Regions from separate parts of the Pseudarthrobacter humi genome, predicted to be linked through region 1. Evidence: riboswitches for the same ligand, from Rfam matches in the RefSeq annotation. Region 1 holds a riboswitch; each other region holds the start of a gene.

Region 1 (9,865 bases):
GGCGGCGGGAAGGTAGCGCCGCAGCGGCATCTTCGCCGCACCGGCGGCGAGGTTGACGGCCGTCTGCAGGCCGATGGTCAGGAACGAAAGGGTCACGGCGAACGGTCCCCACCGGCGGACGAGCGCCTTCGCCTGGCCGGCGCGCTGGCCGTTCCAGGACGACGCGAACCGAGTGTGTTCCACGCCGGCTGCCGCTCCCCGGCCGATCCAGTACGTCACATTGACGCGCAGCATTACTATGGCGAACAGGCTGGCCGCCGCCACGCCGAAGGGCAGATCCAGGAACTGGTCCATGGGTCAGGCCGAGGGCTGCGGTCGCGCCCCGACGGCGGCCGCGTCCAGTCTGCCCTCGGGCAGGACGCCCATTAACGGGGACGACTCAGCTTCTTCGTGCGCCGCACTGGTGGACTGTTTAAGCAACACGGAGAGCGGGGCGGTCATGTTCTTCCTCACGCGCAGCAGGGAGTCGGAACACCATTATGGCGCACCGCACTTAGGCAACCCTAATCTCGCCCTTCCAGCATGCGCGCCCGCAGGTCCGGCCACGATTTTGCGAAACCGGGATGGAGCTCCTTCGCCTCCACATGGTCCAACCGAACCCACTGGAGTTCGAGGCTTTCCGGATCGCTGATCACGGGCTCAAAAGGCGCGGTCACCAGCACTACAACGGTGGTGTAGGACCAGTAGCCGAAATCCAGCACAGACGTGAAGAGGACGCTCACATCCGCGGCCGGTACCGCGGCTTCCTCGTGCGCCTCGCGGAGGGCCCCGGTGACTGCGTCCTCGCCCTCGTGCAATGCTCCGCCGGGCAGTCCCCAGGTGCCACCGTTATGGCTCCACAGCGCGCGGTGCTGCAGGAGAACGCCTTTGCCGGGGTCATAAGCCAGCACACCGGCGGCACCGAACCTGCCCCAGAACCTGCCGCGGACGCCCTCCACCCAGGCGTCACCAGGGTCCCGCGGACCGGTCCGGACCGGCGGAATCGTGAGGTTCGCGTCAGGGGACGTGGCAGCCAAGGAGTGATCCATGCCACCAGTCTGACAGGTGCCCGGGGGCCCGGACGCTCAGCCGCCCGCGGCGCGTCAGCCGGCTTGTCCCGAGTGACCGCGTTCGACGGCGAAATCACCGCCCGGGTACATAACGGTTTCGTGCCCGTCGTCGAACCTGACCAGGTAGGGCGGATGTCCTTCCTGACCACGGACTTCCACGATCACGCCGTGCCGGTCCGAAGATCCGACGGTCCTCCCCCGGACGATAATCCTGTCGCCCTGCGCTGCCTCCATGGCAATCACCTCCAAGCCCCAGACTACGACTGACGGGGACCGGGGAACAGGGGTCAGTCGCGTTCCGCGTCGCGGTTCCCGAAAATGCGCGGCAGGTCAGGTCCCTGCGACGCGATGAGCCGGGCAGCGTGGCGCAGCGCATCGTCGGGGTCCTGGTGCCAGCGGGTGATGACGACGTCGGCGCGCTGGCGGCCGCTTTCGCCCAGTCCGTGCAGCAACGGAACCACAACGTCGGCAATCAGCGGGTCCACCAGCTCACTGGTCTGAGCGGTTCTGATGAAGCCCTCCAGCCTGGTCAGGTCAGAGTGGCGAAGGAGGGCCACCCGGGACTGCAGCAGCACCACGGCCGCGAGCCGCCTTTCATAGACCGGGCGCCTGCCGGGACCGGGCCGGCCCCAGAGGAGGGATGCCAAAGCGGTCACCTCATCGTGGCCAAGGTCCTTGAACTTCCTGCCGGCGTCGCGGACGGTGCCGCGTACGGCTCCCACCGACGATCCGTAGGACCCAAGTACCCCGCCCACCCGGGCCTCCACGTCCTCCGCCCGGTACCAGGCGCCCTCATTCTGCAGGGTGGCATCGATGAAGCCGGCAGCGTCCTGCACACGCCCGTTCACAGCACCGTCCCAGTCGCGCTACTGGAAGTCAGGTCACTGGAGTTCACTGCACTGGAGTTCACGACATCTGGGTTCACGTCGCCGCTACGGTCCCTGCCGGCCGGCGGCGGCGTGGAGGATGCAGAACGGCGTCGACGGACGGGCTTCGAGCCGCCCCTCTGCAATGGGATCCCCGCACACGGCGCATGTACCGTAGGTGCCCGCCGCAATCCGCGCCAGGGCCGCATCCACCTGGTCAAGTCCCGCACTGCTCTGCTTCAGGAGCGCCGAGGCCTGCGACAGCTCGAACGCAATGGTGGAACCCTCGGGGTCGTGCTCGTCATCGATGTTGGAATCCTGGCGTGCGGCGTTCGCCGAGGAGATGTCCGCACGGAGCGCGGGGAGCAGCTCGAGTTTCCGGGCGCGCTCTTCTTCCAGCAGGACCCGGAACCGTTCAAAATCGGGCATGGGAAAAGCCTAGTGGTTTGGGTCTCGACAAGCGCCGCCGGCGGGAGGATGCTGGCAAGCGTAAGCGCTTCGGATGCGGTCTGGCAGCCACGGACAGAAAGCTGCCGGACACAAAACCAACAGAGAAAGCCTGCGTGCCATGCCTACCAACATCGTCACAGAACTGGCAGTCAAGTCCCACAACACACCGGATGAGAAGCGCCGGCCGGAGAAAACCGAAGTGGATGTCGTCAACCTGGGCGACTACACGGTCGGCCGGTTGACGTTCAGTCCCGGCTGGCGCTGGTCGGACTGCATCAAGCCGGTGGTCCAGACCGAGTCCTGCCAGAACAACCACGTCGGATACTGCGTTTCCGGGGCACTCAATGTCGAGACCACCAATGGCACGCGGATCAGCATCAGCGCCGGCGACTCCTACACCATTCCACCCGGACATGACGCCTGGGTGGACGGCGACGAAGCCTTCGTCGGCATTGAATTCCTCAGCGCCGCGGTATTCGCCAAGGCACCGGGAACGTGACGCGGCTGCCATCCTCCGGCTGGTCAGTACCAGTGGTTGGCCACGGAATGGTTCCACGCTCCGCATGGTGACCCGTAGCGGTCAGCGATATAGGACAAACCCCAATTGACCTGGGTCCGGTAGCTCGTGAGCCAATCGCTGCCGGCGCTGGCATACTTGCTGGCCGGCAGCGACTGGGCGATCCCGTATGCGCCCGAGTACGGGTTGGTGGCAGTGGTCAGCCAGTTCGACTCCTTGGTCCACAGCGACGCCAGGCACGGAAACTGGTTCTGGCCCCAGCCGTAGGCGCCGAGCTGCCCGGCTGCGTAGTTCTTGGCGCCCGCAGGGTCGTTGACAGCGCCTCCCGGAACGGAAGGCACGACGACGACGGGCGGCGGGACCGGCGTCGGGCTCGGCACCGGAAGCGGGGCGGGCACGCCCGGTACAGCAGGTGGGGCCGGAGCCGGTTTCTGCGCAGCGGCAAGGGCCGCCGCCTTGGCTGTCGCTTCCGCCTGTTGGCGTGCCTGTTCCTGCGCCGCGGCACGCTTGGCGGCCTGCGCCGTTTCATACGCGGCCAACGCCACCTGGCCCTGCCGGAACTCCCCCTCCACCGCAGCCGTGGTGCCCTTGAGGGAGGCCAGCTGCGCGGTCAGTTCCCGGCCGTGCTCCTGCTGCTCCGCGATCTGCCGGGACATGGCCTGCTGGGCGGATTGGGCGGCGTCGAGCTTGGTTCTGGCTTCGCCGGACAGGCGCTCGCGCTCGGCCCTGGCCGCCTGCTCCTGATCGGCCAGGGCACGGGAAATGCGTTCGGCGGCTGCGGATTTGTTGACCAGGGCGGCAGTCTTATCGCTGACGATCTGGACGATATTCAGGCCCTGGATGCTGTTGTTCTGCACGGCGTCGAGGGCAACGAAGAAGCCCATGTTGGTTCCACCGGTCTTGTACGACTGGGCCGCCAGCGCGCCGATTTCCTTCTTGTACCGTCCCAGTTCGGCCGCGGCGCGTGCCGTCTGGGCCGTGAGTGCGTCCACAGTGGAAGTGGCGGCCTGAAGTGCCGCTTCGGCCTTGGCGTACTCCGCGGCGGACGCTACGGCCGCGTTGCCCAGCGCCTCTGCTTCAGTCTGGAGTCCGCCCAGCAGCCCATTGATCCTGGTGACTTCTGCCGCTTTGCCGGCCTCGCTTTGCTTGGCGTTCTGCACGTCCTGCCACGAGGGATACCCGCCGGGCGGCGCGTCGTCGGCGGCATGCGAGGGAAGCAGCGCAGCCGACCCCACCAGGGCGGCCGCCAGCAGGCCGGCGAGGGCGGGCAGCCGCATTTTTTGAACAATCCGGGACATAGTTGGTGAGCTTACCGGGCATATACGGATTACGGGGCCTGACCTGCAACATCGTTACCGGGGAGGGAGGGAATCCGAGATGAAGCGCGGGTGGATTTCACGCCTACATTCCGTTACCGGAATGTGACATTGCCGCTAGCTGGAAGTTATGGTCAAGCGGTGGCCCGGCTCAAGCCGGGACATTCCCGCCAGTATGCCGAGCCCTGCCGCTGACCGGGATCCAGTCGCTTTCCAGCTGGCAGGGACGGGGGAACCACGTTTCCACGGCTTTTCGAAGCCTTGGGGTTAAGTCGGTATCGCTCCGTCCCGCGCGGCGGTGCTACCGGCCGGGTATCTCCGACCCGAACCCGACAGCTCACCCCGCAGGCATGGGAGAGGCTATCACCGTGTCCAAGAATTCCGCTGCCGCACGCCTTCGTGCGGTTCCTGCCCGCTCTACCGTCCTGAATGGCCTGGCCACTGCGGCCAAAACACACCCCCTGACATTTGGCCGGCCGGCCCTGGTGGCTGTTGCCGCATCCGGCCTGCTGTTCAGCATTGGCGTCCCGGCTCAGGCCGGCGTCCACGGCCCGGACAACTCCGGGACTGCCAACACTCAGGTCCAGACCAGTGCGGCGGCAGCGGCTCCGGCCGCTGTTGCTTCAACTTCCGCTGCAGCAGCCCCCGCCGCGGGCAACGTCCACACCGTCGTTTCGGGCGACACGCTGGGCCAGATTTCCGCCGCCCACGGCGTCCCGCTCAACGACGTCCTTGCCGCCAACGGACTCTCGCTGACCAGCATCATCTACCCCGGCGACCAGATCCGGATCCCCGGCGCCGGCTACACCGCACCGGCTCCCACACCGTCTCCCGCGGCGGCGCCGGCCTCCCCCACCAACACCGGCATCCGGCTGGCCTCAACGTCCGTACCGGCGGCCCAGGCTCCGGCCGGCCCGCTCGGCGCGGCCATCCTGGCTTCCGCCAACTCCCAGCTCGGCATCCAGCAGGACTGCACCGCCATGGTGGAGAAGGCGCTGCGCTCGGTGGGTAAGAGCGTGGGTGACCTGGCTCCCGGCCAGTTCTACCAGTACGGCCCGGTGGTGGGCACACCTGCCGCAGGGGATCTGGTCATCACGGCCGGCCACGTGGGCGTCTACGCCGGCAACGGCCAGGTTGTCAGTGGCGGGGTGGACGGTTACAAAACCGAAGTGCACTCCATCAGCTGGCTGGCCGGAGCGTCCTTCGTCCGCGTAGCGTGATCCGACCATGCTCGACGGCGGCGGGCGGCACCCAGCCCCGCGCCGCCGTCGTCCATCCCTGGTGTTCGCTCAGGTCCCGCAGAAGGTCCGGTAGCTCCCGAAGTCTTCAGGGGCGGGGCCGGCGTAGCGTTCCAGCCCGGGGCGCTGCGTGTACGGATCGGCCAAGACGTCCACCAACCGGTTGAAGGGGTCCAGGTCGCCTGCGATAGCCGAGTCCAGAGCTTCTTCAACCAGGTGGTTCCTGGGGATGTAGACGGGGTTGACCCGGTCCATCAGGTCCGCGTCCGGCGCCAGGGCCAGCCACCGTGCGGACCAGGCGTCGAAGGCGCCAGGGTCCGCAAACATGGACCGCGCAGTTTCCGGGGTGCCGCGGGCCGCCGAGGCCAGGCTCCGGAAGAAGGAGGTGTAATCCACCCGGCCTTCCTGGAGCAGCGCCAACACGCCGTCCACCAGGGGCGACGCAACGTCGTCGTGCGTGTCCGGGCGCAGACCCAGCTTGGACTTCATGCCGGCTGACCAGGCAGCGCTGTACTGGGCGCGGAAGGCGCCGAGGGATTCAACCGCGAGCGCCACGGCCTGGTCCTGGTCTTCATGGAGCAGGGGCAGGAGTGCCTCAGCGAGCCGGGTGAGGTTCCATTCGGCGATGACCGGCTGGTTGGCGTAGGCGTAGCGTCCGTCCGCGTCGATGGAGCTGTAGACCGCGCCGGGGTTGAAGGCGTCCATAAACGCGCAGGGACCGTAGTCGATGGTCTCCCCGGAGATGGCCATGTTGTCGGTGTTCATCACGCCATGGACGAAGCCCACCAGCATCCATTGCGCCACCAGGGACGCCTGCGCGGCTATGACCGCCTCGAAGAACGCGAGATAGGGCGTGTCGGCGAGCGCCGCGTCCCGGTAATGGCGGCTGATGGCGTGATCGGCCAGGCGGCGCAGAAGGTCCGTCTCGCCGTTGACGCGGGCGAACTGGAAGCTGCCGACGCGCAGGTGGCTGCTCGCCACCCGGGTGAGCACCGCCCCGGGCAGCATGGTTTCGCGGCGGACGGGACGGCCCGTGGCCACCACGGCGAGGGACCTCGTGGTGGGGACGCCCATGGCATGCATGGCTTCGCTGACGATGTACTCGCGCAGCATGGGACCGACGACGGCGAGACCGTCACCTGCGCGGGCGAACGGTGTCCGGCCGGAGCCCTTGAGGTGGATGTCCCGCAGCTGCCCGTGGATGTCCGTGACCTCCCCCAGCAGGAGGGCCCGCCCGTCGCCGAGCAGGGGTGAGTAGCCGCCGAACTGGTGGCCGGCATAGGCCTGGGCCACCGGTGTGGCACCTTCAGGAATCTGGTTGCCGATGAGCAGCCGCGTCCCCTCGGGCGTCCGCAGCCAGGCCGGGTCGAAGCCCAGTTCGCCGGCCAACGGCTCGTTCAGGACCAGCAGCTGCGGGTCAGGTGCTTCCTCCGCCTGCCAGGGAACCGCCAGCTCCTCGAGTTCGCGGGCGAAACGCCCGCCGAAGGTGAGCGTTAGTGGGATTGCGGTGCTCATGCTTCAAGACTACCCGCGGCAGGACAGCCCAGACCGCGGCGGATCAGACGTGCTGCTCAGACATGCTGTCCGAACCAGGTGAGGGTGTCATTCCAGGCGGCCGTGGCCTGGGTTTCGTTGTAGCGCTCGCCGGTGTCGTTGTGGAAGGCATGGTCGACGCCGGGGTAAACGTTGAGCTGGTGCGTCACCGTAGTGGCGTCCAGGGCATCGCGGAGGGCCGGCATGGCACCGGTGATCCGCTGGTCGCGTTCTGCATACACGCCGAACGCCGCCGCCTCGATGGCCGGCACCTTGTTCAGGTCCGGCGCCGGACCATAGAACGCAGCGATGGCCTTCAGTCCGGCCAGCTCGGTCGCCGCCTGCCAGGTGATGCCGCCGCCGAAGCAGTACCCGTTCATGGCGATGCGTCCGGAGTCCACGAAGTCCTGGGCCCGAAGGTAGTCAAAGGCAGCGGCGAAGTCAGCAACATGGCGCTGTGCCCCGGCTCGGGTCAGTGCACCCGACACGGCGTCGGAGTCAAGGCTGGCGGTGCCGCCCTCCCGGCTGAGCAGGTCAAGGGCCAGCGCCGCGTACCCGGCTTTGGCAAAGCGGCGGGCAACGTCCTGGATGTGCGGGGTCAGGCCGCGGTTCTCGTGGCAGACCAGCACCGCCGGGCCGGCTGCTCCGGATCCGGGCCGGGCGAGGTACCCACTGATATCGGTTCCGTCGGCCGCGAACCGCACGGTCGCCGTCGTCAGCCCCGCGGCGCCCTCCGGGACGGAGAGCGGACTCTTGGCCCCCGGAACTGCACCGGCAGAAGCGGTGCCGGTTCCCGCCGTCGACGATGACGGCGTGGGTGTGGGCATGGGGTCGGTGCTGCGCGGGACTTCCTCGGGTGTGCATCCGACAAGCAGCATCGCGCCCGATGCCGCCGCCATGCTTCCCATGATGAATGCGACCCGGCGGGTGAAGGTGCGGTGCGTCATTGCGCCGGCGCGGTAGTCGTCGAAGAATTCCTCGATCAGGTACCGTTCAAATTTTTCAAGCTGGACCATGGCCGGCCTCCTCGAGTGAGGCTCATATCCTTCTCCGAAGCCGGCGGTCCTGCAAGGGGTCCCCTGCGCCCGGTCAGAACTGCTCGGCCGGGATGGACAGGCCGAGGTCCAGCAGTCCGCGGCCTGCCTGTTCCAGGATCGGATCCATGGTCAGCGAGGCGTGGTTGAGCAGGACGTTCACATCGCGCTGGATCCGCTGGAGCGGGTGCGTCAGCCGGTGCACACTCCCGCCGGATCCCGTCAGGACGAGGCGGACAGCCTCGGCCGACGCCGCACCGCTGAGTCCGAGGGAAAGCCGGTACCGCGCCCGCTCCTCATCGGTAAAAGCGACTGGCCGGCGGTCGTAGGAAGAGGACACCACCCGGACGGCTTCCTGCCAGTGCAGGCGCGCGGTCGCCACCTGCCCGTAGGCCTGGGAGAACCGGGCCTGCGCGAGCGGTGAATCCGCCTGCCGCGCCTGCGTTGTCTGCTTGACCTTGCGCACCTTCATCAGTTCCTGGAACACGTCGATGGCGTGCTCGGCCGACCCCAAAGCGGCGGCCGGGGCAACCATGTTCAGGAACGTGGCCATGGGGGTGTGGATGCTCGGATCCGGGTGGATCCGGCTGCCGGGGTTGTCCGCGGCGGCCAGGAGATTCCACTCCAGGGCGCGGTGCGCCGGGACAAAGAGGTTCTCCGTCCGGAGATCGTTGCTCCCGGTCCCCCGCAGGCCGGCCGTGTGCCAGATGTCCAGCAGTTCAAGATCGGACACCGGAACCAGGCACTGCAGGCGGACGTCACCGTGCTGCACGGCCAGCAGCGCCCATTCGGAGTGCATAACGCCGGAGGCGAAGCTCCAGCGGCCGGAGATGGTGAACCCGCCGGGAACCTTCTCTGCCTTTCCTGGAGGCGCTCCGGTCGCGGCAGCCAGCGGGGCTGGCCCGTGGGCGAAGACCTCGTCCTGGGCTTCCTGCGGCCAGCGCGCCAGCATCCAGACGTGTTCCACCAGATGCCCCACACTCCAGGCCGTGGAGACACATCCCCGGGCGAGGCGGCGAACCACCTCCACGTAGGTTTCCAGCCCCATGCCGAAGCCGCCCACGGCCTTCGGCGCGAGCATCTGGAACACGCCTGTTGCCTTCAGTTCAGCCATGGTGGCTTCCGGGATACGGCGGATCTCCTCGGCTTCCGCGGCACGCTCCCGCAGCCGGGGAAGGAGGGCATCCACCCGAGCCAGCAGCTCGCCGTGCGAAGGAATGATCTCTGCCGGCAGGGTCTCCCGTGGCAGGATCTCCGCCGGAAGGATCCCCGCCGGAAGGTCGATGGTGTGTGCTGTATGGCTGCGCTTCGCGGCCAGGTAGCGGTGATTTGCCTCCGACACGTGCACACCGGTGGGGACCTGCTCCGAGACGTCAACGCCGAAGGCCGTCAGCTGCGCCACTTTGTCCGGGTTGTTGGTGAGCAGGCGGATCCGGCCGGCGCCAAGCGCGCCGAGCATCTGGGCGGCGGCGCTGTAGTCCCGCTCGTCCTCGCCGCGGCCCAGGGCAATGTTGGCTTCGTACGTGTCCAGTCCGGTGTCCTGCAGGGCATAGGCGTCGAGCTTGGAATACAGGCCGATGCCGCGTCCCTCCTGCCGGAGGTACAGCAGGAAGCCCCCGACGGAGGCAATCTCCTCGACTGCCTCGCGCAGCTGGGGTCCGCAGTCGCAGCGCTCGCTGCCGAACACGTCGCCCGTGAGGCACTCGCTGTGCAGCCGGACCAGCGGAGCTGTACCTTCCGGGCCCTGGTCCAGGAGCGTCTGCTCCCATTCGCCGAGCGCGAGCAGCAGATGCTCCTTGCCGTCGGCCAGCCCGTGGAACGTCATGATCTGGGCGGCGGCCGTGAAGCCGTCAGGGAACCGC
Region 2 (9,865 bases), on a different contig from region 1:
CCGGGATGCGGTGTCCTCCACCAGGTATTCCAAGGGCTGGGGCACGGCCGTGGCCGAATGCTCACGCAGGAACTCCAGCAGGCTCGACGCGTCATGCCCGGCGTCCAGCGCCCGCCGGACCGAGTTGGCGGAGAACCGGTAGATAGTGGCGGGCCCGTGCCCCTCGGCGTCGGCCATCACCAGTAGCTTTTCGGCCAGCTCCGGAGCCAGGTATCCCGGGGCAACTGCGGTCAGGTCCGCCTGAAGCAGGACGTGGTTCAGTGCCGCAGGCAGATGCTCGCCCAGGATGCCCAAGGCTTCGTCAGGGTTGTCTTCGGCAATGGCGCTGCCCAGCTGGCTCAACGCACCGGAGCCGATCAGTCCGAGCAGCTCCGCTTCCGCGAGCACACCCCTGATCAGGGAACTGAACCGGCGGGCCATCCGCGGCTGCGTCCATTCAGCCCGCTGGAGGACGGCCGCAGCATCCAGGACCGGTGCCGTGCCGTCCGCAGCGGCAGCCTCCTGGGTGAGTTCCTCCAGGATTTCCAGGATCCGCTTCCGGACCACCGGGGCGTCCGGCCGCTGCGCCTCTGCCGAAAGGGCATTTACGGTGTTCCCCGCCAGGGCGCGGTGCGCGGCGGGAACGCCGCCGGGGCCGTTAGCGGGCTGACCCACCAGTGAGGGCACACGCTCGCTCGCGAGCCAGGCGTTGACCAGCCACAGCCACTGCTCCTGGCGGGGGAGGGACAGCCACTCCAGCTGCGGGGGCTGCACCCACGAAGACGAGTCCACATCAAGGCGCAACAGACCGGCGAGGGCGCTGACCTCCAGCAGCAGGCCCGCCCGGTGCTGGTCGATGCGCAGGGTCTCGGCCAGCCGCTTCATTTCCCGGACACCGACGCCGCCGCTGCGCAGAGTGGCCAGCGGCTGTTCGCGGACGGCGTGGAGGAGGTCACCCACCAGCCGGAGGGTTTCAGCGATGGCGCCCAGCGCCGCGTTCCGGCGAAGCGCAGCGGTGGTGCTGCCCAGCTCCGGAACCGGCGGGGACAATGAGAAGTCATTGATGATAGCGCCGCCGCGCAGGGACAGCCCCACACTGTGCGGCAGTTCCACATGCGCAGCGTCCAGGGGGACCAGGAGGCCGCGGGCCAGGAGCCAGTCAACGGGCCCGACGTCGGCGCCCTGGTTCGAGACCGACGCTTTCCGTTGCGCCTGGGGGACGGCACCCATGGCCCAGTTGCGGAATTTGGCGAGCAGCGCCGTCGTGCGTTCCGGGGCTCCGGCCAAAGCGGCGCTGAGCGCCTCGGGTGAGGATGTCCAATGCTGCAGGGCGAGGGCTGCCTCCATAGGTGTGGTGGCGTTCTGGATGGAGACGCCGCTGCGGTGCAGCTCGGCGACCAGCTGGACTACACGCTGGGCGAACGCGGGCTGAAGCCTGACCAGTTCGGTGTAGCTGCGACCGAGGCCCGCAGGATAGATTCCTACCACGTCTTTGAGGCTTCCCACCGGCAGGTAGTAGCGCTGCCGGTGGCCCGAAACAGCCGTTCCATGCGGCGGCTCTGCCCGGTGCACCAAGGCCAGTTCCTGGAGCGAGGCCAGGATGCGTTCCAGCGCCGCCACCGTGGATCCTGCAATGAGTTTCCGGATGCCCGCCGCCGAGGCGCTGTGTTCGGTGTCCGTGTTGGTGCACAGATGCAGGGTTTCCAGCACCTGCATCTGTGGCCTGTTAAGCCGCTCGAGCGCGCGCTGGACGCTGACCCGCGCGCTTGCCCGGGCGGCCAGGGCGGAAAAGTCAGGAACTGCAGGGGACATAAGGTCCGGCCGCGCTGCGAAGAGCGCCCGCAACGAGTCATCGCTGCGTGCTTCCAGTTCTTTGCTGAGAGCGCGGATAAGGGACATCAGTCCAACGTTACCGCCCGCCGGACTTTCCTGCCCGGCGCCGGCCCGCCACGCTGTCCAGCACCAGGAAAAGCATCAGCAGGAAGGCAACAGGCAACCCGTACAGGGCAGTGGCGGTAACCCAGGCCGGAGCAGCGGTGCCTGCGAAGGCCAGCGCCATGACGGCTCCCACCGCCACGAGGGAAAGCATGGCAACAACCGCTGCGCAGATCATCAGTGGGCGCCGGTATCGCGAGGGTGTCATGCAGGCAACGCTAACAGCCGGGCGGCCGGTGGTGCCGCCACAGGCAGCCGTGAGCGGCGGGCACACAGCCGCAGGCAGGCGGCAGGACGAAGGGTGCGTGAAAGCAGGATTCCGGCCCCCGGCAGGATAACCTTGAAGAACAGACCAACACGGTCCGTCGCTGTCATACCCTGAACCCGCACATCAGTGCGGATGCGGTGACGGCCGGCCGTGTCAGAAGACGTCAGAACGAAGAAGGTTGATTACGTGCCTACCGGCAAGGTCAAGTGGTATGACAAGGAAAAAGGTTTCGGATTCCTCGCAGGCGAGGACGGCCAGGAAGTCTTCCTGCCCAAATCATCGCTGCCCGAAGGCATCACGGAACTGAAGGCCGGCACCCGGGTTGAGTTCGGCGTTGCCGACGGCCGCAAGGGTGCCCAGGCCCTGGGCCTGCGCGTCCTGGACAAGACCCCGTCCATCGCCAAGGCCAAGCGGCCCAGCGCCCGCGACCTCGCGCCGCTGGTCCAGGACCTGGTCAGCGTGCTGGACAACCTCTCCGGAACCCTGTCCGCGGGCAAGTACCCGGAAGGCAACAAGGGAAAAGCCATCGCGGCTGCCCTCCGTAAGGTTGCCGACGAGCTGGACGTTTAGGTCTTGGCCATGAACGCGGAAGCTGAACAGCCGGACACCAAGGCAACGGAGACGGCTGGCCCCAAGACCGAGGCCAAGCGCCGCGCCGGCGTGCCCGTGTGGCGTACCGGGAAGCCGGATGCCTTCCTCGCTGCCGCTGTTGGCGAGGCGCGGACCGCCATCGAAGGCATCGCGGCGGCGTCGGACATCGGTGCGCACCTGGCGGCCAAGAGCGAGGGCGACCGCCTGGTCACCCACCTCTTCGAATCGAAAATGGCCGGATACCACGGCTGGCAGTGGTATGCGGTCCTGACCAGGAACTCGCGCTCCAAGGTGGTCACGGTCAGCGAGCTTGGCCTCCTGCCGGGCGAGGAGTCCATCCTCTCCCCGGAGTGGGTGCCGTGGGCCGAGCGTGTCCGCCCCGAGGACGCGCAGTCGGCAGAGGAAGACGAGCCGCGCGCTGCCGAGGCTTCCGCTGCGGAGCCGGACACTTCGCACGCCGAAGCTGACACCCCCGGGTCCGAGGACCCGGACGAAGAATCCGAAGACTCCGAAGACGACGAGCCCGCCGGCGAGGCTGACTAAGCAGTTGCCAATGCGCAGGGTTAAGAACCAAGAAGGCCGGCACTGATGTCCACCTTCAAATCCCTGCACATCCTCAACTACCGGATCTGGTTCCTCGGCGCGCTGGTTTCCAACATCGGAACCTGGATGCAGCGGACGGCCCAGGACTGGCTGGTGTTTGACCACCTCACCGATCACGACGCCGGGGCCATGGGTATCACCATGGCGCTGCAGCTGGGGCCGCAGCTCTTCCTTGCCCCCGTGGCCGGCCTCGTGGCGGACCGGTACAGCCGCCGGCAGCTGCTCATCATCACCCAGTCAATGATGGCTCTCCTGAGCGCCGGCCTGGGCATCCTCGTGGTGCTCGGAGCCGGCCAGCTGTGGCACGTCTACGGCTTCGCCCTGCTGCTGGGCATGGTCTCAGCCCTCGATGCCCCGGTGCGGCAGACCTTTGTTTCTGAACTGGTGCGGGACGACTACCTGCCCAACGCCGTGGCCCTGAACAGCGCCTCCTTCAATGTCGCCCGGATGATCGGGCCCGCCGTGGCCGGTGTCCTCACCGTGGCGGTGGGTCCCGGCTGGGTGTTCCTGATCAACACCTTCACGTTCCTGGCCATGCTCCTGAGCCTGTGGAAGATCCCGACGGCGTCCTTGCGGCAGCTTCCCCGGGCGGCTCCGGGCAAGGGCCGGATCCGGGAAGGGCTGCGCTATGTGCGGTTCCGGCCGGACATTGGGGTGGTCCTGGTGGCCGTGTTCATCGTGGGAACACTCGGCCTTAACTTCGTGCTGTTCATCGCCGCGATGGTGGGCACGGAATTCGGGCTGGACGCCAGCGCGTTCGGGCTCATGAATTCCATCATGGCCATCGGTTCCGTGGCGGGCGCGCTGCTCTCCGCCGGCCGCGGCAAGCCCCGTTTGCGGATGATCTTCGGCGCGGCGGCCGCCTTTGGGGTGACCTCGGGACTGGCCGCGCTTGCCCCGGACTACTTCTGGTTCGGCGTGGCGCTGGTGCCGGTGGGCCTGTTCGCAATCACCATGATGACCAGTGCCAACGGCTATGTCCAGACCACCACCGATCCCGTGATGCGGGGCAGGGTCATGGCACTGTACATGGCCATCTTTATGGGCGGCACACCCATCGGTGCCCCACTGGTGGGATGGGTGGCCAACGTCGCCGGCCCCCGGTGGTCGCTTTCCGTTGCGGCCGCCTCCGGGATCATCGCCGCGGTGATCGGAATGATCTGGATCATCCGCGCCCAGCGGCTCCGACTCACTTTCAACCGGCGCGCCCGCGGCCTGCGCTACTTCGGCGTCGTCTCCCACCTGGGCGTCCAAAACCTGGGCGTCCAACAACCGGAGGACAACGCAAACGGCGCCGCCCGGGACGAAAACCCGGGCGACGCCGTCGGACGCTGACAGCCGGCGCCACCACAAGACAGCGCGAACGGACACTGGGCCCGGGCCCCAAGTGTCCATTCGCGAGGGTGGTCTACTTGCGCAGTTCGCCCACCACGTAGTCGATGCTTGCCAGCAGCGCGGTGACGTCAGCCGGCTCGATGGCAACAAACGTGGCGATCCGGAGCTGGTTGCGGCCCAGCTTGCGGTACGGCTCGGTGTCCACGATGCCGTTGGCGCGGAGCACCTTGGCGATCGCGGCGGCGTCGATGGAGTCGTCGAAGTCGATGGTGGCGATGACGTTGGAACGGTCCTCCGCCTTGGCCACGAACGGCGTGGCGTACTCGGAGGCCTCGGCCCAGGAGTAGATCCGGCCGGCGGAGTCAGCGGTGCGGGCGGACGCGAAGTCCAGGCCGCCGTTGGCGTTCAGCCACTGCACCTGCGCGTCGAGGGTCACCAGGGTGGAGAGCGACGGCGTGTTGTACGTCTGGTTCAGCTTGGAGTTGTCGATGGCGGTCTGGAGGTCCAGGAAATCCGGGATCCAGCGGCCGCTGGCCTTGACCCGGGCGGCGCGTTCCAGCGCGGCGGGGGAGAAGAGACCCAGCCACAGGCCACCATCGGAGGCGAAGTTCTTCTGCGGGGCGAAGTAGTAGACATCGGCCTCGGAGACGTCCACGTCCAGGCCGCCGGCTGCGGAGGTAGCGTCCACCAGGACCAGGGAACCGGCGTCGGCGCCCGCGACGCGCTTGACCGGAGCCGCGACACCCGTGGAGGTTTCGTTCTGCGGCCAGGCGTACACATCCACGCCAGCCTCGGCGGCCGATACCGGACGGGTGCCGGGCTCGGACTTGATGATGGAGGAGGCGTCCAGGAACGGTGCCTTGTTGGTGGCTGAGGCGAACTTCGAGCCGAACTCGCCGAAGGACAGGTGCTGGGCCTTCTTTTCCACCAGGCCGAAGCTGGCGACGTCCCAGAATGCGGTGGAGCCGCCGACGCCGAGGACCACTTCGTAGCCTTCGGGGGCGCGGAAGAACTGGCTGAGGCCTTCACGGACGGAGCCCACGAGGTTCTTGACCGGAGCCTGGCGGTGGGAGGTGCCCAGGATGGTCTTGGACGCCGCTGAGAGCGCTTCGAGCTGCTCCGGCCTGACCTTGGAGGGTCCTGCGCCGAACCGTCCATCCTTTGGCAGGAGGTCGGCGGGAATAGTGATGCTGGTTTCGCTCACGGGGGCTCCAATTTCGGCATGGACGTGGCTCACGTCCGGGCGGTGGGGTGGCCGGTAGTCGGCGGTGACTGCATAAGGACCTTCTTTATTCTGCCTGAACCCTCGATTGGGCGGGGAACCGGGGCCGTCATAGTCCGGCCAATGAGACCGTTTGCCCCCGCCCGAGCATTATCCAGACAAATTCAAAATAGGCTAAGCTTTTTAGCGGACCTCGCCGCTGAGCGGGACGCGATACGGTGGGACAACGCAAGGTACTGCGCTCGAGGAGCTGAGCTGGATGACGGATCTGATCGATACTACGGAGATGTATCTTCGGACCATTTTGGAGCTTGAAGAAGAGAACATCGTGGCTCTTCGCGCACGCATCGCCGAACGGCTGCGGCATTCCGGACCCACGGTGTCCCAAACCATCGGCCGGATGGAGCGCGACGGACTGGTTGTGGTCTCCGGAGACCGTCACCTGGAGTTGACCGAGGCCGGGCGGAAACGCGCTACGGAAGTGATGCGCAAGCACCGGCTGGCGGAACGGCTCCTGGCGGATGTGATTGGCCTGGACTGGGCCTATGTCCACGATGAAGCGTGCCGCTGGGAGCATGTGATGAGCGAACGCGTTGAGCAGCGCATCTACGAATTGCTCAACCACCCCACGGATTCTCCCTACGGCAACCCCATCCCCGGGCTGGCCGCCCTGGGCGGGCCGGCGCCCGCGCTGCCGGACGCCACTGTGATTAATCTCCTTGATGCGATGCAGGGCTACGGGCCGGCGTCGAACGTGACAGTCAGCCGGCTGGCTGAGCCCATCCAGGTGGAACCTGAGCTGCTGGTCCAGCTGGATGAAGGCGGGATCAGGCCCGGTGCCACGGTGTCCCTGGAGCGCGTAGGGGAGTACATCTCCGTGCGGGTTCCGGGAATCGAAGGGGCGCTCGAGTTGCCACCGGAAGTGGCATCCCACGTCTTCGTTTCCGTCAGTTGACGGGTAGGCGGTCCGCCGCGAGGAGCCGCGCCGTAGCCCAGCGACGCAAGGTTCCGCAAAGATAACGGAATTGTTACTGTCCAAGTTAATCACCTATAGTTGAACCTCAGCGTCGATACAAAAGCGTTACCTGATCTGGAGCCGAGCTCTGCCAGCGGATCAGGTGCATCAGTCACCAACTGGCAGAGGCGGGGGAACCACAACCGGTAGTCGTAAGACTGCCTTGGGGTTAAGTCCGTCAGCAGCAAGCCTCTTCCAGCGAAGGATCCTCACGGGATATCCCTGCGCCAAAGTGCTTGTCACGGCGGACCGGGTCTATGAACTCTCTGACCCGAATCCGACAGCTAACTTCGCAGGCTACCCAGAGAGGAACATTCTTGACCACGCAATACTCCAGGGGCCGCCGTCGCGCGGCGGGTCCCGTCTCGGCGCCCAGGGTGGCCGAGGATCTCACCGCGGAGAGGCCCCGCGACCCGCAGCGGGAAGCCCGCCGCCGCCGGGGGCCCTTCCGGCAGATGACGGATTTCGCCGCCGCCAGTGGCCTCGGCCAGAAGGCCGGCATCGCCTTGGCAGCAACAGGCCTGGCTCTCACCGTAACGGTTCCTGTGACGGGCCCCGTGATGGCCACTCCGGCACCCGGCCAGGCTGCATCAGCCGTTTCCGCTGCTCCGCAGCCCGAAGTGACCGCGGAAGCCGCCGCCCAAATTGATTTCAGCCGTTCGTCCGTGGTGACCCAGGGTGATCCCGACGGCAAGCTGAAGCAGCTGTTGAGCGCCCAGTCCGCGGGATCCATTACCCGCGCCGCCTCTGCCGGAAGCCTTGGCTCGCCGCTGGCCCAGCTGATTACGGCCTCACCCTTCGGGTTCCGGGTCAGCCCGATTACCGGCGGCTCCGGCGACTTCCACCGTGGCCAGGACTTCGTGGCACAGTGCGGAACCTCTGTCCTGGCCGCTGCCAGCGGTACCGTCACCTTCGTTGGCTGGCACCAGTACGGCGGCGGCAACCGCGTGGTGGTGGATCACGGCAATGGCCTTGAAACCACCTACAACCACCTCTCCTCAGCCAGCGTCAAGGTAGGCCAGACCGTCAGCCGCGGCGATGTTGTTGCCCTCAGCGGTACCACGGGCGCGTCCACGGGCTGCCACCTCCACTTCGAGGTCCAGGTCAATGGCGAAGTCGTTGACCCCACCGGCTGGCTCTGACCCAAATGATGGCCAACTCTCGAATCGCAGCGACGTGCCGTGACCTGAATGTGACATTGGCTCGGAACTCCTGTAACGTCTAAAGCGCGTCAACTTTTCCGAAGTTGACGTTCTTGAGTGGATTGCCTAGCTCTGCCACCGCTCAAGGTCCGTTCGCATGACATCGTCTGGCAGGGGCGGGGGAACCAATTTTGGTCTTCGATTCTGAGGGCCTTGGGGTTAAGTCGCAAAGCTTCCACTGTGAAGCAGCGCGGCCGGGTGACTCCCATCCGAATCCGACAGCTCACCTCGCAGGCATTGGGAGAGGCTACCTTCGTGTCTTCACGCCATACTTCTGCGCGTCACCGCGCACAACCGGTTCGCACTAACCCCTTGGGCTCCGTGTCCAAGGCCGTCAGTGCCAATGCCGGGACCGTAGGTCGCCAGGCTGCTGTTATTGCAGCTGCATCAGGTCTGATCCTGAGCATGGGGCTTCCGGCCAACGCCGCGGATTCCACCGCAGGCGTTTCCGCCTCTACCGAGTCCGGTTCCGCGCAGACGGCACTTGCCGTAACTGCCGCGCCCACGGCTACCGTTTCCTTCGAACGCCCCGTCATCAGGACGACGCCGGCGCCGAAGGTTGAGAGGGTCCGTGCGCAGTCCACGGCCTCCGAAACCGGGGCCCAGGGTGCAACCGAGGCTGCGGCCTCCAAGCTCGCCGACACTGTCTCCTCTGCTGCCGCTTCGGGTCTGGCAGCACTTGCCTACACCGGCATCGGTAACCCCTACCTCTGGGGCGGCACCACTCCCAATGGCTGGGACTGCTCCGGCTTCACGCAGTGGGTCTACGCCCAGGCCGGCATCAGCATTCCCCGCACCAATGCCTGGACGGCCATGCGGCCCACCGCCACACCGGCCCCCGGCGACCTGGTCATGCAGAATGGCGGCGCCCACGTTGGCATTTACGTCGGCAACGGCATGATGATCAGCGCACTGAACCCGTCACAGGGCACGCTGCTCCACTCGGTGGCTTCCACGGGCAGCGGATCCTTCTTCACGCTGGCCCCGTAGTTCCTGCAATCCAGCAGTTCCTGCAGCCCCGTGCTGCCGGAGCCGTTCTTCGCTGGAGCCTTTCGCTAAATCCCCGTTCGGGACGTGCCGGCGTACCCCCAAGATGCCGGCGCGTCCAAAGCCCTCAGGCTGCCCACGCGGTCCTGAGGAAAACGAAAGAGAGAAAATTAATGACTACACGTGCAACTGTTGCACGGCACCGCGCCGAGGTCACCAAGACCAACTCGCTGGCTGTCATTGCCAAGGCTGTCGGCGACAACGCCGGCGGCATGGGCCGCCAGGCTGCGGTTATCGCTGCTGCTTCCGGCCTCGTCCTGACCAGTGGTATCGCTGCGAACGCGGCCGACACCGGCGTCCAGCGTGAAGCTGCGTCCGCTTCGAACCTTGAGGCTGAGGTTTCCGCCCCGGCCATCATTTCGGCTGCTTCCACCATTGCCATCTCCTACGAGAAGCCTGCAGTGACCACCACGCCGGCTCCCGTTGAGGCTCCCGCGCCTGTTGTTGAAGCTCCGGCTCCGGCCAAGGCCGCGGCAACCATCAAGGTAGCGTCGGCAACTCCGGCTGCTCCCTCGGCTCCGGTCGCCGCCAGCGGCAAGGGTGCTGCCATCCTGTCCGCTGCTTACGCACAGCTCGGCGTCAACCAGGACTGCACCATGCTTGTGACCAACTCCCTGGCTGCCGTGGGCATCAACTACCACGGCTGGCCCGCCGGCTACCTGTCCCTG
Region 3 (9,865 bases), on a different contig from region 1:
TGGGGCTGCTCGGCTACACGTTGCTGGGCGCGGCGATGTCCACGTTTGCTGTCCGGAAGCACAAGTACTGGACGCTCAAAACGCTCAAACCGGAGATCGCGGTATGAGCCCGCCCGCAGCGGGATCTGGGGTGCCCGCTCCTGGCGTGCCTGGTCCTGGTGTGCATGATCCGGCCGTGCATGATCCCGTGGGTCACGATCCCGCCATGCATGATCCCGCCATGCACGGTCCCGCAGAGAAGAAACTCCGCCCGGCCCGGACCAATGCCACCCGACAGAAGCTCTTCGACGCGTCCATGGAGCTGATCGGCCAGCGTGGCGCAGCGGGTGTCACGGTGGACGAGATCGCCGCCGCGGCGGGCGTCTCCAAGGGCACTGTCTACTACAACTTCGGCAGCAAGTCGGACCTGATCGCGCAGCTGCTGCGGCACGGCGTGGACATCCTGAAGGCACGCCTGCTCAGCGAGGCGGGGCGGCCCGGGGCCGACCCACTGGTGGCAATGGAGGTAATGATCGGCCAGGCCATGGATTTTATGGACGATTACCCGTCCTTCGCCCGTTTGTGGGTGAGCGAAAACTGGCGGACTCCCAGCGAATGGCGGGACACGTTCGCCGTGCTCCGTTCTGAACTCCTGGCGGTCATCGGCGCGGCCATAGTGAACGTGGCTGCCGTCTACCCGGTGGACGAAACGGTCTCTCGGGGCAGCCTCGAAACGGCGATCTTTGGCGCCTGCTTTGTGGTGGGGCTTGACCGGCAGACCTACAACCCGGAACGCACCCGTGACCAAAGCGTTGCAGCAATCATGGCAATCATGCGCGGCTATGTCGTGAAGTAGCAGGGATGATTGGACACATGCGCCACATGGGTAACAGCGGGAAGTTCGCCGTGATCGCGGCCGTCGCCGCCTTGGGCATGCTGGTGCTCACCGCCATCACCCTGGAAGAGGCCGTGATGGTCACGTTCCTGGGCCTGGTTGCCCTCGCCTATGTGGCGGCCGTAGCCGAAGTCCTGGTCCGCGGGCGCCGCTTTGTTGTGGTTGCCACCGCTGCGGGATCCAGCCTCACCATTGCCTTCTCCCTGGCCTTCGTCAGCACCTGGGAGCTGGCCTTCGCCGAGCAGTCGTCGTTCTTCGGCACACCGCTCCCCACCGGGGATCCGGACAACTATTTCTACTGGGGTGCTGCCTCAGCGGTGGCCACACTGGCGGTCCTCTTCCTTGGCGCAGTCTGGCCAGCGGGCAGGCGGTTGGGGACTGCCAAACGGAGGCCCTCGCCGGCCAAGCGGCGGCCCGCGTCCGGCGCTGGCCGCCCTGCTGCACGGCGCCCGGCAACCGGAGCCACCGCGGCCCGGGGCGCATCAACCGGGGGCGCGGCACCCCGGGGCGGCGCCACAGGTCAGCGTGCGTCGGGCTCCCGCGCGCCCGCCCGGATGCCGGCCTCGGCAGCCAAGCGGCCGTCGTCGTCCGCCTCTCCGGTCCGCAAACCCGCACCCAAACCGGGCACGAAGACGGGCGCCAAACCGGCGCCCCGCCGCTGACCCAGCCGCGGAACCTGCCGGCCGCGTCCGGTGAGCACGGCCGTCGCCACCCCGCTCAGGAGGAGCAGCCCGCCAGCCAGTTCCGCCGGCGTCGGTACCTCCCCCAACGCCAGCCAGGCCGCGCTCATGCCCACGACGGGAACCAGCAGCGTAAAGGGCACCACGGCCGATGACGGGTAGCTGGCGAGGAGCCGGTTCCAGATTCCGTACCCCACGAGCGACGCGAAGATGGCCGTGTACAGCGCACTCAGGATCGTGGCCGGCTGGAGGTCCGCCAGCGTGCCGAACACCGCGCCCGGCCCGTCCACCAGCAACGACAGCCCGGCTAGGGGCAGTGGCACCACTGCACCGGACCAGACCACCAACCCCAGCCCGGAGGCGGCCTTGGCCTGACGCGCAATGACGTTACCGGCCGCCCAGGACAGCGCGGCTCCCAGGACGATGATGAGCGGCAGCACTGGTGCCACGGCACTGCGGCCGACGGCCACCACGGCCAGCCCCGCAACGCCAAGAACCACGCCGGCCAGTTGGCTCCGGCTGGGCCGCTCGCGCAGGAACCCGGCAGCCAATAGGACGGTGAGCAGCACCTGTGCCTGGAGGACCAGGGAAGCGAGGCCTGCCGGCATGCCCAGCGCCAATGCCAGGTAGAGGAGGCCGAACTGGCCCGCGCTCATAAAGAGGCCGACGCCGATGATCGCCTTCCAGGTGATGTCGGGCTTCCGGATGAAGAAGATCCAGGGGAAGACCACCAGGAGGAACCGCATGGCCACAAACAGCAGCGGGGGAACCTCGCGGCCGTTCGCATGCAGGCCGAAGTCGATGGCCACGAAGTTCAGGCCCCAGAGGACGGCGACCAAGGCAGCAAGGAGGGAGTGTCGGAGATTCACGGTCCCACTCTTGCAGAACGGCAGATGAAGCACCAGCGTTGAATTCTGTGGCTAATCATGTACGTTTGCTTCATGATTGAGATTGGTTCGCTGCGGGCGCTGACGGCGATTGAACAGCACGGTTCGGTCATAGCGGCGTCGGAGGTGATGGGCTTCAGCCCGTCGGCCGTCTCCCAGCAGATCAAGAAGCTGGAGAAGCAGACCGGGTTCCCCGTCCTGGAACGCCGCGGTCGCGGGGTGCTGCTGACGGAGCGGGGGCTCACCCTGGCAGCGTACGGCCGGCGCATCCTGTCGGAGCTCGAGGAGCTGGAATCCACGCTCTTGGCGGATCCGGCCAAACCCACCGGGCACCTTAAGGTTGTTGCCTTTTCCACGGCCTGCAGGGGCCTCGTGGGTCCGTTGCTGGGACGGCTGGCCTCATCCGGAGCGGACCTGGACCTCAGTGTGCTGGCCGAGGACCCGCGGGAAGCGGTGGCCCGGGTGGCCAACGGGGAGGCGGACCTCGGCGTGGTCCACAACTGGAACTCCGTCCCGCTGGTCATACCGGAGCACATGACCCTCGAGTGGTTGTGCGAGGATGTTGCGGACGTCCTGGTGCACCGCGGGCATCCCCTGGCTGGACGCAACCAGGTGGAACCGGCTGACTTGGTGGACGAGCGCTGGATCAGCACGCCGCACGGGGCCATCTGCAACGAGGCCCTGCTGAGGATCTTCGCCGACCTTGGCCGGGTGCCGGACATCAGGGTCTACGATCCAGACTTCGCAACCCACATCGCACTGGTGGAGCAGGGAGCCGTTGTGGCGCTGGTCCCCCGCCTTGGCCGGCCCGCGCTGCCTGCGGACGTCGTCGGCCTGCCCCTGGTCAACCCCACGCAGGTCAGGCAGGTGGGCATCGTGTACCGCCGCACCATGGCGGCCAGCCCGGGCATCCAGCACGTCGCCGGACTGCTGCGGGAGGTCGCCGGGTCCCGTGTGGCCAGCGGGTCCCCTGGAGTCAGTGGGGTCGCGGGACCTTGAACTTGGTCAGCCGGGCGTCCTGCCCGTCCAGCTCGGCCCAGGATTTTTCCGTTTCCAGCACCGTGAGGGCGCTGGTGGGGTAGCGGGTGGCGGCGTCCATGTAGGCGTCATGGTTTGAATCGCGGGAGGCCAGGTGCATGGCGAGGTCCTGGACGCCAGGCATGTGCGAGATGAGCATCAGCGTGGTGACGGTGTCAGGCACGTGGTTGACCACGGCGAGCATCCGCAGCGCGGAGGCGGCGTAGAGGCCGTCCTCAAGTTTCGGCGTCGGGGCCTTATCCCCCAGTTCAGAGCACACCCACGTGCAGGTCTGGCGGGTGCGCAGCGCACTGGAACACAGGATGAAGTCAGGGAAAATGCCGTGTTTGACCAGCCACTTGCCGGCCAGGGGCGCCTCGCGGTGTCCCCGTTCCTCCAGCGGCCGCTCATGATCCGCCACACCGCCGGGCCAGTCGGACTTGGCGTGCCGCATGATCACCAGGCGTTTGATGTGGTGGTCGCTCATCCCCCAAGCCTAGCGCCCACACAGGTAAGCCGCGCCGCCGTCAAACATCAGCCGCGGAGGCCAACACTCACGAGCCCGGACGCACAAAAGCGGCATTTCGCGTAGTGCCGCATCGCCGACTGAGGAACGAAGGAGGTGTCTAAGGCACGGCGAAATGCCGCTTTGGTGCGTCGCTGAAGGACTAGATCGAGTATTCCGGAGCGGCCCAGACAATAACTTCGGGGTGCTCGTAGAAGCGGTAGCCCTGGCCGCGGACGGTACGGACGGTGTTTGCGAGGCGGCCCAGCTTGGAGCGGAGACGGCGGATGTGGACGTCGATGGTACGTTCGTTGGGGACTTCCTCGGCGTTGCGCCACAGACCCTCAAGCAGTTCATCGCGGCCAACCGTGCGGGTGCCGTTTTCCACCAGGTAGTTCAGGAGTTCGAATTCCTTGAAGGTCAGGTTCAGGGATTCGCCGTCAAGGTGGACTTCGCGGCGGGCGAGGTCGATCAGGACGCCGGACGGGCGCGGGTCCTGCGGCTGCAGCCGGGCGGTCTCGGTGCGCTTCTGCGCGTTGACGGTGGGGTCACCGAAGGTGGAACGGACGACGTCGAGCGCGGAACCCGGGGTGCCGGCCGGGGCCACGGCCACGGCAGCGTAGCTTTCGGCACCGGTCACGAGGGACTGTGCGTAGGCGCGGATTTCCTGGGCAAGCTTGGCAATGGAGGTTCCGGCAGCCGCCGCGGTCTCCTCGTCGATGCCCATGTAGAGGACAAATCCGCGGGCCACGGTGTCATTGGCGACCGGGCGGACGCTGTTGGGTCCCGCGATCACCGGAGTGGGCGCCGTCAGCGGCGCGGCTTCGGCAGGCTGGACGGCGCGGAGCTGGCCGTAGGAACTGGGGTTGTAGCCCTGGGGTGCGTAGCCGGGGGCAGGAAAGCTCGCTCCAGGGGCAGCCGGGGACAACGCCGGTCGGGCACCGAACCCCTGACGGAGGCCGGAAGCCTGGCCGGCCTTGCCTGCGTTACGGACGGAGATGTGGACGTATCCGGATGCAACTGACATGAATGCTTACCTCAATGTGAATGGCCGTCATCGCGGCTCGAATGCTGATTGTCCCCGCAATGAAATCTGGGGATGGCGCCCTACGCTGGGCTGGGGGCGAATGCCTAAGAACTTCGTGGGTTCTGAAGATCAGGCGTGCATTCGACAACAGCGCATGTCGGCAGCAGCGGATGTGCTGGGCCAATATTCTGCGGCTGCAGGTGCTGTTGAGTTCTTGTTCACAATTGAAAGTGTGCAACGTAACAATGAAAACTTGCAAGTAACAATGGGTGCAACGTTCCGCATACTGAGACAAAATGCGGATTTGTGTGATAGATCACCATTCTGATATGACGACAAAATGCGCCTTGTTGTCCACCAAGGGCGCGTAAATAGCCCCCTGCGGCGAACAATCTTCGCCCATGCGCGACGCAGAGCCACAGAAATTCACCGCGCCATGACCTTCCGAAATTGCTTGCGGCCTTTTGCCACCTGTCCAACGGAAACGGCTTCGGCCAGGCGCCTTCTCGGCATCCCGTGTGCCCATCCAGCTCGCTAGGCTGGGATTCACAGCGTGCGCACAGGAACCCCATAGCGCGGGCTAACCGAATGATCGGAGAGTTGTCCCATGGCCACTTCGCACTCCATGACCAACAACCTTCCGCAACTGACCCACCCGGACGGCTCCCCCATCCGCGCCCTGGTGGTTGACGACGAACCCAGCCTTTCCGAGCTCATGAGCATGGGGCTGCGCATGGCTGGCTGGTCCGTTGCCGTGGCTTCGGACGGCCCCGAGGCCGTCAAGCTTGCCAAGGAGTTCCGCCCGGACGTCCTGGTGCTGGACGTGATGCTGCCAGGGTTCGACGGCGTTGAGCTGCTGGGCAGGATCCGCGCCTTCGCGCCCGAGGTACCTGCGCTTTTCCTGACCGCCAAGGACGCCGTCCAGGACAGGATCGTGGGCCTGGCGGCCGGCGGGGACGACTACGTGACCAAACCGTTCAGCATGGAAGAGGTCCTGCTCCGGCTGCACCGGCTGGTGCAGCGCTCCGGCGTTGCCGCGATGGACACTGCCGAACTTGTGGTGGGCGATCTTGTCCTCAACATCGACACCCGCGAAGTGACCCGTGCGGGCGACGCCCTCCAGCTCACCGCCACCCAGTTCGAGCTGCTCCGGTACCTCATGGAGAACCCCAAACGCGTCATCAGCAAAGCCCAGATCCTGGACCGCGTATGGAACTATGACTTCGGCGGCCAGGCCAACATTGTGGAGCTCTACATCTCCTACCTGCGCAAGAAAGTCGATGCAGTGCACCCGCCCATGATCCATACCGTGCGGGGCGCCGGCTACGTCATCAAGCCAGCTGAGTAGCAGCTCCATGTCCTCGCCGCGAGCAACCCCAGCACCATCGCGGAGCTGGCTCAAACCGGACACCTGGCATCTGCGCACGCGCCTGATCCTGTTGGCCATGGCCCTGCTGGTGGCCATCTGCGGCGCCGTGGGGCTGTTCAGTTACGCCTCCATGGATTCTTTTCTCACGGGGCAGCTGGATGAACAGCTGAGCCAGGCCGCCAAACGCTCGAATGATCCGGGCCGCCCGCCCCTGGGCGGATTCAACGGCAGGCCGGACCCGCTTGACTCCCGCGGGCAGAGTGTCGGAACACTGAATGCGCGGATCCTGGACGGCCAGATCCCCAGTGGCGGTTTCCTGGACTCGGACACCACACGCCTACCCCTCAGCGCCGAGGACAAGCAGACCCTACTGGCGCTGACGCAGAACGGCATCCCCGTGAACCGTTCGCTGTCAAACGGGGACTACCGGATTGTGGCCGTGCAAACCGGCTACGGCGATGTCCTTGTCACGGGCCTTCCGCTTGCCGCCAAGGAAAGCACGTTGGCGTCGCTGGTGTGGACCTTTGTGTTCGTTTCCCTGGGCGGCCTGGCGCTAATTGGACTGGCAGGAACCGTGTTGATCCGGCGCACCATGAAGCCGCTGGAGCAGCTTTCGGAGGTGGCAACGCGGGTGGCCCGGCTCCCGCTGGACGCGGGCGAGGTGGCCCTCGCGGTGCGCGTCCCGCCGTCGAACTCCAACCCCGGAACCGAAGTGGGCAGCGTAGGGCATGCCCTCAATCTGATGCTGGACAACGTGGCTAACGCACTCGAGGCGCGGCAGCGGAGCGAGACCAAGGTGCGGCAGTTCGTAGCTGACGCTTCCCATGAGCTGCGCACCCCGCTGACCGCCATCCGCGGGTACACGGAGCTGATGCGGATGACCGAGGACTTCACGCCGGACGGCCGGAAATCCCTGGCCCGGGTCCAAAGCCAGTCCGAACGCATGACCACCCTGGTGGAGGATCTGCTGCTGCTCGCCCGGCTCGATGAGGGCCAGCCCCTGAAGCTCAGCGAAGTAGACCTCACACAACTCGTGATCGAAACAGTCAGTGACGAGAAGGTCATCGCCCCGGACCACCACTGGCGCCTTGAACTGCCCGACGAGCCGCTCGCCGTCACGGGTGATGCGTCCCAACTGCGTCAGGTGCTTGTCAACCTGCTCTCCAATGCGCGCAAGCACACGCCGCCCGGGACCACCGTAGTCACCGCTGTCACGAAGTCTGCCAATGGCGGCGCAGCGGTGACTGTAACGGACGACGGCGGCGGCATCCCTGCGGACTTCGTGGACCATGTATTCTCCCGGTTTGCCCGCGCAGACGCGGCGCGCAAGGGTACGGCGCCGGCCTCGGGCGCCGGGGCGTCCGAGGGCACTAGCGGCTTGGGCCTGTCCATTGTCCAGTCGATCATGGAGGCCCACGGCGGGAGCGTGGAAGTGACATCGCGGGCCGGACGGACGGAGTTCGCGTTACTCTTCCCTGCCGGCGCGCTGGCGCGATCCACTGACGCCCGAGCCCAGCAAGGTGACACACCGCCGTCGTGATTCCCGTTACCAAAATGTGACTTAAGCGTCCAGCTCCTGTAGCGTCGATGACGTGTGGTTCCCGTTCGGGCCGCATATCCGGATGACGCCAAGCTCTGCCGCTTCCCGGATTCCGTTTTCAGAGGCAGAGGCGGGGGACCCACCGTCCCGGGCACCAAGTGCCCTCTGGGGTTAAGCCAACACGTGTTTGTGCCGTGTGGCCGGATGCCCTCATCCGAACCCGACAGCTAACTCCGCAGGTGTGAGAGGCGATCCATCATGTCTGAATTCAAGGTACAAACGCGCCCGCAGGGCGACACAAAGTCCCACAGCCACCGCAAGCAGACCCGCTTCGGTGCAGCTATGTCCCCATTGTCCAGGGCGGCCCGGATTCCCTCCGTGGGCCAGCGCGTCGCGGTGTTCGCGACGGCGTGCGCCCTGCTTGTCGGCGTCAGCGCCGCGGCACACGCTTCCGAGTCTGCCTCGATCGCGGCCAGCGCCGACCAGGCCGCCGAACAAGCCAGCGCCCAGTCGAAGCTGAGCTTCGAGACAGCTGAGATCCAGGCCCCGGCCTCCCCGGAAGCTGCGCCGGCCGAGATCAACGTCGCGCCCCAGGCCGCCGAACCGGCACCTGCCCCGGCCCCGGAGCCCGCTCCGGCTCCGGAACCTGCACCGGTTGTGGCCGTCAACGACCCCGCAGGAGCCCAGGCCTACGCCGCCGGCCAGCTGGCCACGTACGGCTGGTCCGCAGACCAGATGCAGTGCCTGCAGACGCTGTGGACCAAGGAATCCGACTGGACCACCACGGCCACCAACCCCAGCAGCGGCGCGTACGGAATCGTCCAGTCATTGCCTGCTGAGAAGATGGCTAGCGCCGGCGCTGACTACGTCACCAACTACCGCACGCAGATCAACTGGGGCCTGAACTACATCCAGGAGCGCTACCAGTCACCCTGCGGCGCGCTGAACTTCCACCTGTCGCACAACTGGTACTAGGCCGACCAAGCGGCGCCGGCCTCAAAGCCGAAACGAAATGATCTGCCGTCCCGCGGCGTCCGGTTCCACGGAGACGGTCACGGCGCTGTAGTCGGGGATGTGGAGTACGCCCGCCGGCAACTCGCCCGCATTGGGACCCACGGCCACCGTCCGGATACCCGCGGCAACGCCTGCCGCGATTCCGGCGGGCGCATCCTCGAACACGACAGCGTCCTCCGGATTGACGCCCAGCAGACCGGCGGCCATCAGATAGCCCTCCGGGTGAGGCTTGCCCCGCGTGACCAGGTCCGCCGTCACGGCCGTGGCAGGCATGGCCAGCCCAGCAGCGTCCATGCGGATGTCCGCCAGGGTCCTGTCCGCTGAAGTCACCAGCGCCACTGCCTGGGCCGGCAGGCTGCGAAGCAGGTCGGCAGCCCCCGGCAACGCGATGATACCGGCCGTCCGCACCCGTTCCATCCCGCCCAGTTCCTCGGTGAGCGCCGCGATGTCCGCTCCCCCCGGCGCGAACCGGCGTACGGTATCGGCAGCCTGGACGCCGTGCGAAGTGCGCAGGATTTCGGCGATGTCCAGGCCGTACCGGGCCGCGAATTCTGCCCAGACGTCCTCCACTACTGCTGTGGAGTCCACCAATGTGCCGTCCATATCGAAAAGGACGGCCCGGCAGGTCAGGGTTCGTGTGGCGGCAGGTGTGGGGAAGTTCATGCTGCCTATTTTGCCTTAGGCGTCGCGACCCCCACGCGCCACGCCCTTAGGCTTAACGGCCCGGGATGTGCTGCACCGCCCACTTGTTGCCGTCGGGATCCGCGAAGTAGACGAAGTGCCCCCAGTCCTGGATGTCTATGTCGCTGACCTCCACACCGTTGCCCTTGAGGTGGTCGTGGGCAGCCTGGATGTCGCTGACCACCATCTGCAGGCTTGGGGCCGTGCCCGGAGGGGCGTCATTGAGGCCCTCGCCAATACAAATGGAGCAGGCTGATCCCGGCGGGGTCAG

Evidence for each region. Region 1 has a riboswitch for cyclic di-AMP ahead of NFC73_RS14115 (C40 family peptidase). Riboswitches for the same ligand answer to the same signal wherever they lie in the genome.
Region 2: it holds a riboswitch for cyclic di-AMP, as region 1 does, so the genes downstream of both, NFC73_RS12345 (M23 family metallopeptidase) here and NFC73_RS14115 (C40 family peptidase) in region 1, are expected to answer to the same signal.
Region 3: it holds a riboswitch for cyclic di-AMP, as region 1 does, so the genes downstream of both, NFC73_RS17870 (aggregation-promoting factor C-terminal-like domain-containing protein) here and NFC73_RS14115 (C40 family peptidase) in region 1, are expected to answer to the same signal.

The regions. Positions count from the first base shown of each region.
Region 1 is NZ_JANCLV010000009.1:124,912-134,776, reverse strand. It holds gene NFC73_RS14155 (DedA family protein) at 1-294, opposite strand, end outside; gene NFC73_RS14150 (hypothetical protein) at 298-441, opposite strand; gene NFC73_RS14145 (NUDIX domain-containing protein) at 504-1,028, opposite strand; gene NFC73_RS14140 (DUF1918 domain-containing protein) at 1,083-1,283, opposite strand; gene NFC73_RS14135 (DNA alkylation repair protein) at 1,337-1,897, opposite strand; gene NFC73_RS14130 (TraR/DksA family transcriptional regulator) at 1,982-2,344, opposite strand; gene NFC73_RS14125 (cupin domain-containing protein) at 2,484-2,864, shown strand; gene NFC73_RS14120 (aggregation-promoting factor C-terminal-like domain-containing protein) at 2,888-4,180, opposite strand; cyclic di-AMP (ydaO/yuaA leader) riboswitch at 4,396-4,564, shown strand; gene NFC73_RS14115 (C40 family peptidase) at 4,567-5,418, shown strand; gene NFC73_RS14110 (protein adenylyltransferase SelO) at 5,488-6,951, opposite strand; gene NFC73_RS14105 (dienelactone hydrolase family protein) at 7,008-7,985, opposite strand; gene ribA (GTP cyclohydrolase II RibA) at 8,059-9,865, opposite strand, start outside.
Region 2 is NZ_JANCLV010000007.1:183,527-193,391, reverse strand. It holds gene NFC73_RS12380 (helicase-associated domain-containing protein) at 1-1,878, opposite strand, end outside; gene NFC73_RS12375 (hypothetical protein) at 1,889-2,122, opposite strand; gene NFC73_RS12370 (cold-shock protein) at 2,369-2,752, shown strand; gene NFC73_RS12365 (DUF3027 domain-containing protein) at 2,762-3,316, shown strand; gene NFC73_RS12360 (MFS transporter) at 3,362-4,711, shown strand; gene serC (phosphoserine transaminase) at 4,785-5,915, opposite strand; gene NFC73_RS12350 (iron-dependent transcriptional repressor DtxR) at 6,193-6,888, shown strand; cyclic di-AMP (ydaO/yuaA leader) riboswitch at 7,043-7,262, shown strand; gene NFC73_RS12345 (M23 family metallopeptidase) at 7,266-8,090, shown strand; cyclic di-AMP (ydaO/yuaA leader) riboswitch at 8,239-8,401, shown strand; gene NFC73_RS12340 (C40 family peptidase) at 8,472-9,140, shown strand; gene NFC73_RS12335 (NlpC/P60 family protein) at 9,311-9,865, shown strand, end outside.
Region 3 is NZ_JANCLV010000016.1:8,634-18,498, reverse strand. It holds gene NFC73_RS17915 (YhgE/Pip family protein) at 1-107, shown strand, start outside; gene NFC73_RS17910 (TetR/AcrR family transcriptional regulator) at 221-835, shown strand; gene NFC73_RS17905 (EamA family transporter) at 1,395-2,423, opposite strand; gene NFC73_RS17900 (LysR family transcriptional regulator) at 2,496-3,440, shown strand; gene NFC73_RS17895 (SixA phosphatase family protein) at 3,418-3,945, opposite strand; gene NFC73_RS17890 (winged helix-turn-helix domain-containing protein) at 4,127-4,990, opposite strand; gene NFC73_RS17885 (hypothetical protein) at 4,989-5,318, shown strand; gene NFC73_RS17880 (response regulator transcription factor) at 5,598-6,338, shown strand; gene NFC73_RS17875 (sensor histidine kinase) at 6,346-7,899, shown strand; cyclic di-AMP (ydaO/yuaA leader) riboswitch at 8,000-8,152, shown strand; gene NFC73_RS17870 (aggregation-promoting factor C-terminal-like domain-containing protein) at 8,158-8,874, shown strand; gene NFC73_RS17865 (HAD-IA family hydrolase) at 8,896-9,576, opposite strand; gene NFC73_RS17860 (VOC family protein) at 9,629-9,865, opposite strand, start outside.